DNA from 3 places in the Pantoea sp. XAF26B01_ASV70 genome. Region 3 is predicted to be linked to each of the others. Evidence: predicted binding sites of a transcription regulator. Region 3 holds the regulator's gene; each other region holds the start of a gene.
What was found. Region 3 encodes Fur, which represses iron uptake genes when iron is present. Its sites were predicted from a motif close to ATAATAATGAGAACNACTATCAA; they were not measured.
Positions count from the first base shown of each region.

Region 1: ACX8ZY_RS03925 (TonB-dependent receptor domain-containing protein) is a predicted target of Fur. The motif match lies at 1,779-1,801, and genes of this name have one in related genera.
Region 2: ACX8ZY_RS11910 (TonB-dependent siderophore receptor) is a predicted target of Fur. The motif match lies at 1,679-1,701, and genes of this name have one in related genera.

Region 1 covers NZ_CM137251.1:813,157-816,434, reverse strand. Annotated here, with positions in the region: gene ACX8ZY_RS03925 (TonB-dependent receptor domain-containing protein) at 1-1,649, opposite strand, end outside; gene ACX8ZY_RS03920 (Rdx family protein) at 1,889-2,185, shown strand; gene ACX8ZY_RS03915 (PadR family transcriptional regulator) at 2,194-2,733, opposite strand; gene ACX8ZY_RS03910 (siderophore-interacting protein) at 2,807-3,278, opposite strand, start outside.
Region 2 covers NZ_CM137251.1:2,548,544-2,551,821, forward strand. Annotated here, with positions in the region: gene treA (alpha,alpha-trehalase TreA) at 1-1,556, shown strand, start outside; gene ACX8ZY_RS11910 (TonB-dependent siderophore receptor) at 1,747-3,278, shown strand, end outside.
Region 3 covers NZ_CM137251.1:3,059,147-3,062,424, reverse strand. Annotated here, with positions in the region: gene glnS (glutamine--tRNA ligase) at 1-634, shown strand, start outside; gene ACX8ZY_RS14420 (hypothetical protein) at 870-1,265, shown strand; gene fur (ferric iron uptake transcriptional regulator) at 1,337-1,780, opposite strand; gene fldA (flavodoxin FldA) at 2,129-2,659, opposite strand; gene ybfE (LexA regulated protein) at 2,792-3,067, opposite strand; gene ybfF (esterase) at 3,236-3,278, opposite strand, start outside.

The DNA of each region.
Region 1 (3,278 bases), 1.9 Mb from region 3:
TTGCTGGTTTCGGTTTTCAGATCTGCATTACCAATCAGCGCATACTGCGCGGTGCCGGCATAGCTGGAGCCAAGGTTCCATGAACCATAAAGCTGGGTATCGTTGGGGAACTGCGCGCCACGGGTATATTGCAGATAAGTCATCAGCTTCGGTGTCAGATCGTACTGGAAGGCGATCGACGGCAATATCTGGGTGTCGCTGTTTGGCGATCCATAGAGCGCTGAAACTTCGCTGGCGTCGAGCACGCTACTGTTCGTGGTCAGCGTCGCCACATCACGCGGTCGGGTGTTCTGATAGGCCACGCGCGCGCCCGGCACGATGGCCGCCCGATGTCCGTCAGCATCGAAGCTGATGGTATCCTGCAGATAACCACCCACGGTGTAGCTGCGACTGTTAGCCTGCGGCTGCATGATCGCAGTAAAAGCACTGGCTGGCGGTGACTGACGGAAAGGTCGCTCAGTATCCACCAGGCGCGCATTCAGCCCGGCACTCAGTTCATGTCGCCCGACGCTTTTGAGCGCGCGGGTGTCAAAACCGTAGCTGTCGCTGTTGTAGTCGGAATAGACGGTTTGCCTGGCGGTGGCACTCGACGGCATCCGGGTGTTGTCATGCGCCTGGGTCTGCTGCCAGTAAATGCGGGTCGTCAGGCTGTCGATCAGGTCATTGTAAGGGGTGTACTCATCCGCCAGGCTGATGCCCCAGCGGCGGGTATCACTCTGCTGCTGTGCCGTCCCCCAGACTGTATTGCCTGAAGTGCTCCAGCTGTCGTAATGGCTGTGGTGGGTTTTGTGATAGTAATCGACCGTCGCGCTGAGCTTGTGAGCATCATTGGGCTGCCAGATGCCGGAGGTCATAAAGGCGTCGGAGTGCCAGTTAGCGGGATACGCATCCAGCGTATCGCTGTTGTTACGGGTCTGCTGTCCGTCACGGCGGCTGTAAACAAAGATGCCGCGCAGCTCATCGTCACCGGCAGCGGCGGTGATGCCGTTATGCCAGCTGCGACTGGATGAGTCATAGTCGCTCTGATAACTGAACGCGGTCGCTTTTCCGGGATGCAGGTAATCGTCGGGAGACTTATTACGGAACGAGACGTTGCCGCCAATCGAGGTGTTCGGCTGTTCCACTGCTGTGGCGCCCTTCTCAATCTCAATACGGCCAAACATATAAGGATCGATGTAATCGCGGCCAATGCCAAAGCTGTCGAGACCTGCGCGTCCTACATAGCTGCGGCCAGTGGCCTGCGGCAACGGAATACCGTCCACATCCAGACCGACGCGGTTGCTTTCGAGGCCACGAATGTTGTAGCCGGTATAACCGGCCCGATCAAAACCGCTCTTACCGGCTGATGAACCGCCACGGGTACCGGTAGCACTGATCAAAGGTTCATAGCGCATGATCGATCCAAAGTCAGTGGCACCACGCTGTTGCAGATCGCTGGCAGAGAGCGAGGTTTTACTGCCTGCCGTTTTTTTAATTTCCGGTGCCGTCACCGTCATTACCGGTTCGGCACTGCTGCCATAGCGGTCAGAAAGGGTTAGCGTGGCAGATTCACTGCCCGCAGCATAAGTGCAGGTGGTATTGATGAAGGTGGCGAGCAACGCCAGTTGAGTCAGACGCGGTTGCGTCAATCTCCGAAAACGTGGTGACATAGGCGCGAATTACCTGATTAATTGTTAGTATTCGCTCACTTGCTTGCTGGCAACAGTAAAACGGCTCCGCATAAAAGCCGTGAAAAGTCAGAACATCATGCTGGTGTAGTAATTATCGCCCGGAATTTAATGCAACTGATAATCATTATCAATCTTATTTACATTTAGATATAAACCACAGCGCACAAATTGTTAACCCGAATGCATTGGCATTTATCAACACGTAAAGGAATAGAGTTATGGCGCAAAAACCTGTGGTTGTTATTCACTACTGTATGCAATGCAACTGGCTGATGCGGTCAGCGTGGATGGCACAGGAACTTCTGCATACGTTCGCTGAGGATCTGGCGGAGGTGACGCTGAAACCGGGCACCGGCGGTATCTTTGAGATTACGCTGGATGAGCATCTGCTGTGGGAACGTAAGCGGGATGGTGGCTTCCCGGATGCGACCACGCTGAAACAGCGTGTACGGGACATCTGCTTCCCGGATCGTACGCTGGGCCACATCGACAAACACAAAACTGAAGTCAGCTAACTCCGCGATTAGCTGAGGGTGATTTTTTCTGCCGCGTCGTGCAGCGCTTTAATCAGCGTCTGCAGCGCGGCTTCTGAGATATCTTCCTGCGCAAGCCGCCGGTTCAGCGCGACCTTCAGCCCATGAATCGCCTGCTCAACAGCAGGAATGCTGCGGTTATTGACCAGAATCGCCAGCGTAGAGAGACGTGTAATCAGGCTGCTGACCGTTTCACGGTTCTCTGCCAGATGCGCTTCTCCCGATGCCGTCAGGCGGTAGGCTTTACGCGTTGCCTGCGCATCCACCACCTGAATCGCCTCCATCTCTTCCAGCAGCGTCAGGTTGGGATAAATGATCCCCGGACTGGGCGAATACTCTCCCTTTGACAGCTCCTCGACAGACTTGATCAGCTCATAGCCGTGAGCGGCATTCTGCGCCAGGAAATGGAGCATCAGCAGGCGAATCTCACTCGCTTCCAGCATCTTTTCACGTCGCTTGCGCCGTCCGCTGCAACTGCCTGCGCGCGCAGTCTGATCCTCAGATGAAGTGGAAGTCGGATGCTGTTTCATGGTCTGCCCTGCTGCGAAAAAAGTGGGATTGATGGTAGTGCGCCGCCTGGCAAAACTCAATTGCCTTAGCGGCTTACTTCTGGTGCCAGTAGGCCACCGCCCGTACGAAGTCACTGTTGAGGCCGCGCTGCACCGTGAAGTAGTCACACAGCGCTTTAACAAACTCACCTTCGCCGGTCAGCCAGACAAAGTAATCTTCCGTCGGGATAGTGATCTGATCCAGCCGGGCAATCAGCTGGCTGAGCTGCGCTTTCTGCATCTGGCCGCTGCCGAGCCAGTTTGTCGTCACATCAGCCGTATCAGATAAATAGTCGCGGCCCGTCGCTTCATCGGTAAAGGCATAGAGATGCAGCGCCTGCGCCCGGGCGTCACGCTGACGGCGCGCAAAAGCCGGCAGCCCGGTTTCATCACAGACATAGAGCTGGAATGCGTAATCGGTCGGCACCACCAGCGAACCGCGTGGGCCGCCGACAATCAACCGATCGCCAGGCTGCGCCTGAGTTGCCCAGTCACTGGCTACGCCCTGCTCATGAATATAGAAATCG
Region 2 (3,278 bases), 510 kb from region 3:
CGCAGCCGCCTGACGTTCGTTTAGGACCGCTGTTTAATGCCGTGCAACAGGCGAAGTTCTATCCCGATCAAAAGACCTTTGCGGATGCGGTGCCGAAATTCGATCCCGCCTCAATTCTTGCCGACTGGCAGATGCAGAAGAAACAGCGCAATTTCGATCTTAAGCGTTTTGTGGATGCCAACTTTACCCTGCCCGCGGCCGGTGACAAATATGTGCCGCCAGCCGGACAAAACCTGCGTGACCACATTGATGGCCTGTGGCCGGTGCTGACGCGCACCACCAGCAGCGCCGGTCAGTATGACTCGCTGCTGCCGTTGCCCAAACCCTATGTGGTGCCAGGCGGGCGCTTCCGCGAAGTCTATTACTGGGACAGCTACTTCACCATGCTGGGGCTGGCCGAGAGCGGGCACTGGGATAAAGTGCAGGATATGGTGGATAACTTCGCCTCGCTGCTCGACCGCTATGGCCACATTCCCAACGGCAACCGCAGCTACTATCTGAGCCGGTCACAGCCGCCGTTCTTCAGCCTGATGGTCGATCTGCTGGCGACGCACGATAACGGCAAAGCCTATACCCGTTATCTGCCGCAGCTGCAGAAAGAGTATGACTACTGGATGGCAGACAGCGATAAAGTCGCGGCGGGCGCAGCCAGCAAGCGCGTGATTAAGCTGGCGGACGGCAGCCTGCTCAACCGCTACTGGGATGCGCGCGACGTGCCACGTACAGAATCCTGGATGGATGACATTGCCACCGCGCAGAAAGCGCCGCAGCGCAATAAAGCCGAACTCTACCGTGAGCTGCGTTCCGGTGCGGCGTCGGGCTGGGATTTCAGTTCGCGCTGGTTTACCGATGCGCATAACCTGTCGACAATTCGTACCACGCAGCTGGCCCCGGTTGACCTCAACAGCCTGCTGTTCCATCTGGAGCAGACCCTGTCGAAAGGCTATCAGATGAACAAGCAGAGCGATCTGGCGAAGCAGTTTGCCGATCGCGCGGAGAAGCGCCAGGCGGCAATCAACCGTTATCTGTGGGACAGCAAACAGAACTGGTACGCCGATTATGACTGGCAGAAAAAGCAGGTCCATCCTCAGCTGACTGCTGCCGCGCTGTTCCCGCTCTATCTGCAGGTCGCCAGCGATAAGCAGGCTGAAAGCACCGCCAGCGCAGTGGAAAAACAGCTGCTGAAACCTGGTGGTCTGGTGACCACCACCGTGAACAACGGTCAGCAGTGGGATGCACCCAATGGCTGGGCACCGCTGCAGTGGGTTGCTGTGGAAGGTCTGGAGCATTACAACCAGCCAAAACTGGCGAAAGAGGTGGGATTACGCTTCCTGCAAAACGTTCAGAACACCTATGACCGTGAGCATAAGCTGGTGGAGAAATATGTCGTTGATGGCAAAAATCTCGGCGGCGGCGGTGGCGGTGAATATCCGCTGCAGGATGGCTTCGGCTGGACCAACGGCGTCACGCTGAAACTGCTGGATAAGTACTGCCCGAAAGATAAAACCTGTAACAGCGCCCACGATATTCCGCAGGCGTCTGCCTCACAACCTTAATCCACTCTGGATACCTCTGGCCTTGCCGGGGTATCCCCACTTCATTTCCGCGAATTTTACTTGACCTTCTTTCATCAACAGGCAAAATTGCAGCCAATTTACAAAAGGTAATAATTCTCATTATGATAATGAGATTGCCTATCAAAGCTTTTATTCACCTGCCTGAACCTTTGCCAAGAAAGGAATTTTGATGAAACTGTCATTGTCGCTGAAAGGTTATGTTCCCCTATGCACCCTGGCGCTGACCGCGCCTGCTCTGAGTTATGCTGCCGATATGGTGGTAACCGCGCAACCGCAGGAAGATTCGACCTCGCCGACCCAGGGCTATCTGGCGACGACCAGCCAGGGCGCAACCAAAAGCGATCGTCCGCTCATCACCACGCCGCAATCGATTTCCGTGGTCACCCGTCAGCAGATGCAGGATCAGGGCGCGCTGACCCTGAATCAGGCGCTGGGCTATAGTTCTGGCGTCTTCACCAACTTCGGCGGCGCCGCGACCCGTTACGACACCATTGCCCTGCGTGGCTTCCATGGCGGCGATGTCGATAACACCTTCCTCGACGGCATGCGGCTGATGAGCGACGGCGGCAGTTTCAACGGCCTGCAGGTGGATAACGCCTTCCTTGAGCGCATCGACGTGATCAAAGGCCCCTCTTCTGCGCTCTATGGTCAGACGGTGCCGGGCGGACTGGTGAACATGGTGACCAAGCGTCCTCAGTTCAGCGAAGAGGGTCACATCCAGTTGCAGGCGGGCAGCAACGCCACCACCGGCACGATGTTTGACTACACCAATGCCATCAACGATCAGTGGGCGTTTCGCCTGACCGGCGTGACCCGCAACAGCGATACCCAGTACGATCACACCCGCGAAGAGAAATATGCGCTGATGCCGCAGCTGATGTGGCAGCCGGATGAAGATACGCATCTGATCCTGAAAGCCTATCTGCAGAAGGATCCGTCGGGCGGCTATCACGGTTCGGTACCGGGTGACGGCAGCCTCACCGAACACAACGGCTACAAGCTGAGCAACGGCTTTTATGAGGGCAACAGCGATCTCGATCAGTTCAAGCGTCGCGAGCAGATCTACAGCTTCGATTTCGCCCATCGCTTTAACGACGTCTGGTCATTCTCCTCGACCGGCAGCTACAGCCACTCGAATGTCGATCTCGATCAGGTCTATCAGATTGGCTGGGACAGCGTGAATCCCGATCTGCTGAACCGATATTACTCTGGCGAGCGCTCGTCGCTCTCGGCCTGGTCCACCGATAACCGCTTACAGGCGGAGTTCGATACCGGCGAGCTGGAGCACCGCGTCACCCTGGGTGCTGAGTATCATCGTTATAAAAATGAGATCACTGCCGCTGGCGGCTCGGCCAACCAGCTTAATGCACGGACTGGTGAACAGGTTGGCGACATGCCTGATTACACCTGGGCCGATAAAACCCGTCGCTACTATCAGACCGGCCTCTATCTGCAGGATGAGATGAAGCTGGATCGCTGGCATCTGGATCTCTCCGGTCGTTATGACCGCATTGTCGCCAATAACAGCGGCAGCGACCGCCGTCAGGATGATCACATCAGCGGCCGCGCAGCACTGCTCTATGCCTTCGACAACGGTATCTCGCCTTACGTCAGCTGGAGCCAGGCGATTACTCCGACCGCGCTCACCGATCCCAACAACAACCTGCTGAAGCCGACTACCGCCGAGCAGTATGAAGCCGG
Region 3 (3,278 bases):
GGTTTTAGATCCGCTTAAAGTGGTGATCGAAAACCTGCCAGCAGGCCATAGCGAAATCGTCACCATGCCAAATCATCCGGGTAAACCGGAGATGGGCACGCGTGAAGTGCCGTTCAGCCGCGAGATCTGGATCGATCGCGCGGATTTCCGTGAAGAGGCGAACAAACAATATAAGCGTCTGGTGCTGGGCAAAGAAGTCCGCCTGCGTAACGCCTATGTGATTCGTGCTGAGCGGGTCGCCAAAGATGAAGCGGGCAACATTACCTGCATCTACTGCACCAGCGATGTTGATACGCTGAGCAAAGATCCAGCCGATGGCCGCAAAGTCAAAGGCGTGATTCACTGGGTTTCTGCGGATCACGCGCAGCCAGCTGAGTTCCGTCTGTATGATCGTCTGTTCAGTGTGCCAAACCCGGCTGCTGCAGAGGATTTCCTGGCGGTCATTAATCCTGAGTCACTGACCATCAAAAACGGCTTTGTTGAACCCAGCCTGCGCGATGTGGAACCGACAACACCGTTTCAGTTTGAACGTGAAGGTTATTTCTGCGCCGACAGCGTTTACTCGAAACCGACGCAACTGGTGTTTAACCGCACCGTCGGTCTTCGTGATACCTGGACCAAAACGGGCGAATAAATTTTTTGGGGCTGACCTCATAAAATGACAAAAGGGCGATTTATCGCCCTTTTTTATTGCCCCGATTTTTACCATCGCCGACGTTTATTCTGCACTAACCACAACCGGTTCAATACCGACTTGTGGGAGTAATCTGAGTTTAAAAAAATTAATCAATTTCAGGATGTGAATTGTCAGCTTTCAGGTAGGCTATCCGCTCTCAGAGGTTGCAAAGCGGGTTACAGAAGGAAAAAAAATGACAGTTCTCGCCCAGGAAGCCAAACACAGTGTCGTCGTTTTACATCAGCTCATTGAACGTATTTTTAATCAGCCAGCCGGATCTGATGACAGTTTCCAGCTGCTGATGTCCTATTTTCATCCTGAATTTCGCATGGTGACCCCAAAGGGCAAAGAGTACAATCTGAACGAGGTCGAGGATCTTTTCCAGCAGTTACAAGGGCAGCGGGAAGGGATGCGCATTGCCACCTGTGAACATGTCATTCTCTCTCATCATGAAAAAGAGATCGTCGTACAGTATCGCGAAATGCAGATGATGAACGGCAATAACCAGAGCCGCATTTCGCTGGCCATTCTGGATTGCAGCAGCTCCATTCCACGCTGGCGCTATCTGCAGGAGACGCTGGTCGCCTGAGGTGAGGGCAGAAAACAGACGAAAAAAAACCGGTGAATTCACCGGTTTTTTTATTTCAGGCCGCGCCAGCGTTACTGGTCGTGCAGCGTTTCGTCTTCACGGCAATCGCCCAGCGTACAGTGTCCATAGAGATAGAGGCTGTGGTTGGTCAGCTTGATGCCATGGCGGGTCGCGATTTCACGCTGACGCGTTTCAATCGATTCGTCGCTGAACTCGATAACCTTGCCGCAATCCAGGCAGATCAGGTGATCGTGGTGATGCTGCTGCGTCAGTTCGAAGACAGACTTGCCGCCTTCAAAGTTGTGACGAGTCACAATACCGGCATCATCAAACTGGTTCAGAACACGGTAAACGGTCGCCAGGCCAATCTCTTCGCCAATGTCGATCAGGCGTTTATACAAATCTTCCGCACTGACGTGATGGCACTCAGGTTCCTGAAGCACTTCCAGAATTTTCAGTCTGGGCAGCGTTACTTTCAGGCCAGCCTTCTTTAATGCGGTGTTGTTGTCAGTCATGCGGATTTTGTCCTGTTACTAATATTCACTTTTGTGGCTTATCGCCTTGAATGTCGATCTGTGCTCATTCTCATTTGCGTCTCATTATAGAACTGAAGCGATGAAATGAAAACCAGAGGGCGTGTCTGAATCATCATGGGCTATTGGGGATTCGTCACCGGGCCGGGGAAGATTCTGACAGAGGTCTGTTAGCACATCACTTAGTCTTGCCGCCTGAGAAAATAAGCGGAAGATCGATGCGGGTATTCTACAGATTAAACGGAGAAAGTTAAAAAAATGTGGCTATTATTTCTATAGGCATTTTCATTGCCTCAATGTGAGCTGGCGCTCACATTGAGTCGGGCAGGATCAGGCTTCGATGATCTCTTTCAGCTGCAGTTCATCAAAAATCTGCTTAACCCACTGCTCCACACGCTGGCTGGTCAGCTCAGGCTGGCGATCTTCGTCAATGGCCAGGCCCAGGAAGTGGGTATCATCGGCCAGGCCTTTCGAGGCTTCGAAGTGATAGCCTTCAGTTGGCCAGTGTCCGACAATCACGGCACCGTGCGGTTCGATAATGTCGCGAATCGTGCCCATGGCATCACAGAAATACTCTGCGTAATCTTCCTGGTCGCCACAGCCAAACAGCGCAACCAGCTTGCCGTTAAAATCGATCTCTTCCAGCGTCGGGAAAAAGTCATCCCAGTCGCACTGCGCTTCGCCGTAGTACCAGGTCGGAATACCCAGCAGCAGGATATCAAACGCTTCCAGATCTTCTTTTGTGCTTTTTGCGATGTCATGGACTTCTGCAACATCTGTACCCAGCTGTTTCTGGATCATTTTTGCAATGTTTTCGGTATTGCCGGTATCGCTGCCGAAGAAGATGCCTACGAGTGCCATGAGTAAAATAACCTCTTAAATCCTGATGATGAGATGTGTGCCGCAGCACATTTCAGCGAATAATAGCAGACGAGAGAAAACCGGTGAACGGTTAAAGCCCCGACATTTGCCTCTGCGTGCGATTTGCCCGCATTAATCCAGTTTGAGCTGTGCCAGTAGCATCTGTTCAATCAGTTCGCTACGGCTGAGATTGCGCTGTTCTGCCAGCGTATTGAGTGCATCGACGGCGTCACTGTTCATTTTCAGTTCGACACGACGAAGCCCGCGTCCTTTGTCACGTTTCAGTTGATTGCGCTTGTTAATGCGCAGCTGTTCATCACGCGAAAGCGGACTGGTTTTGGGTCGACCGGGGCGGCGCTCATCAGCAAAGAGATCGAGCGTCGTGCGGTCAGTCTGTTCTTTTGCCATGGCTTAGTAAAACTGAATGGGGGCGGGCGCCAGACACTCACCGCGCAGATTATAAATTATTGGCCATTGCCGCAGCAAAACTGACCCGCGGCAAAATTTTAGCGCGCCATCATACTTCACGCTTACGCCGGACGCCAATCCTAAACCTTTGCCGCCATCTATTTGCTTTTAAAGCGCAAAAAAGCGACGGACACTGCGCAAAACGGCATCG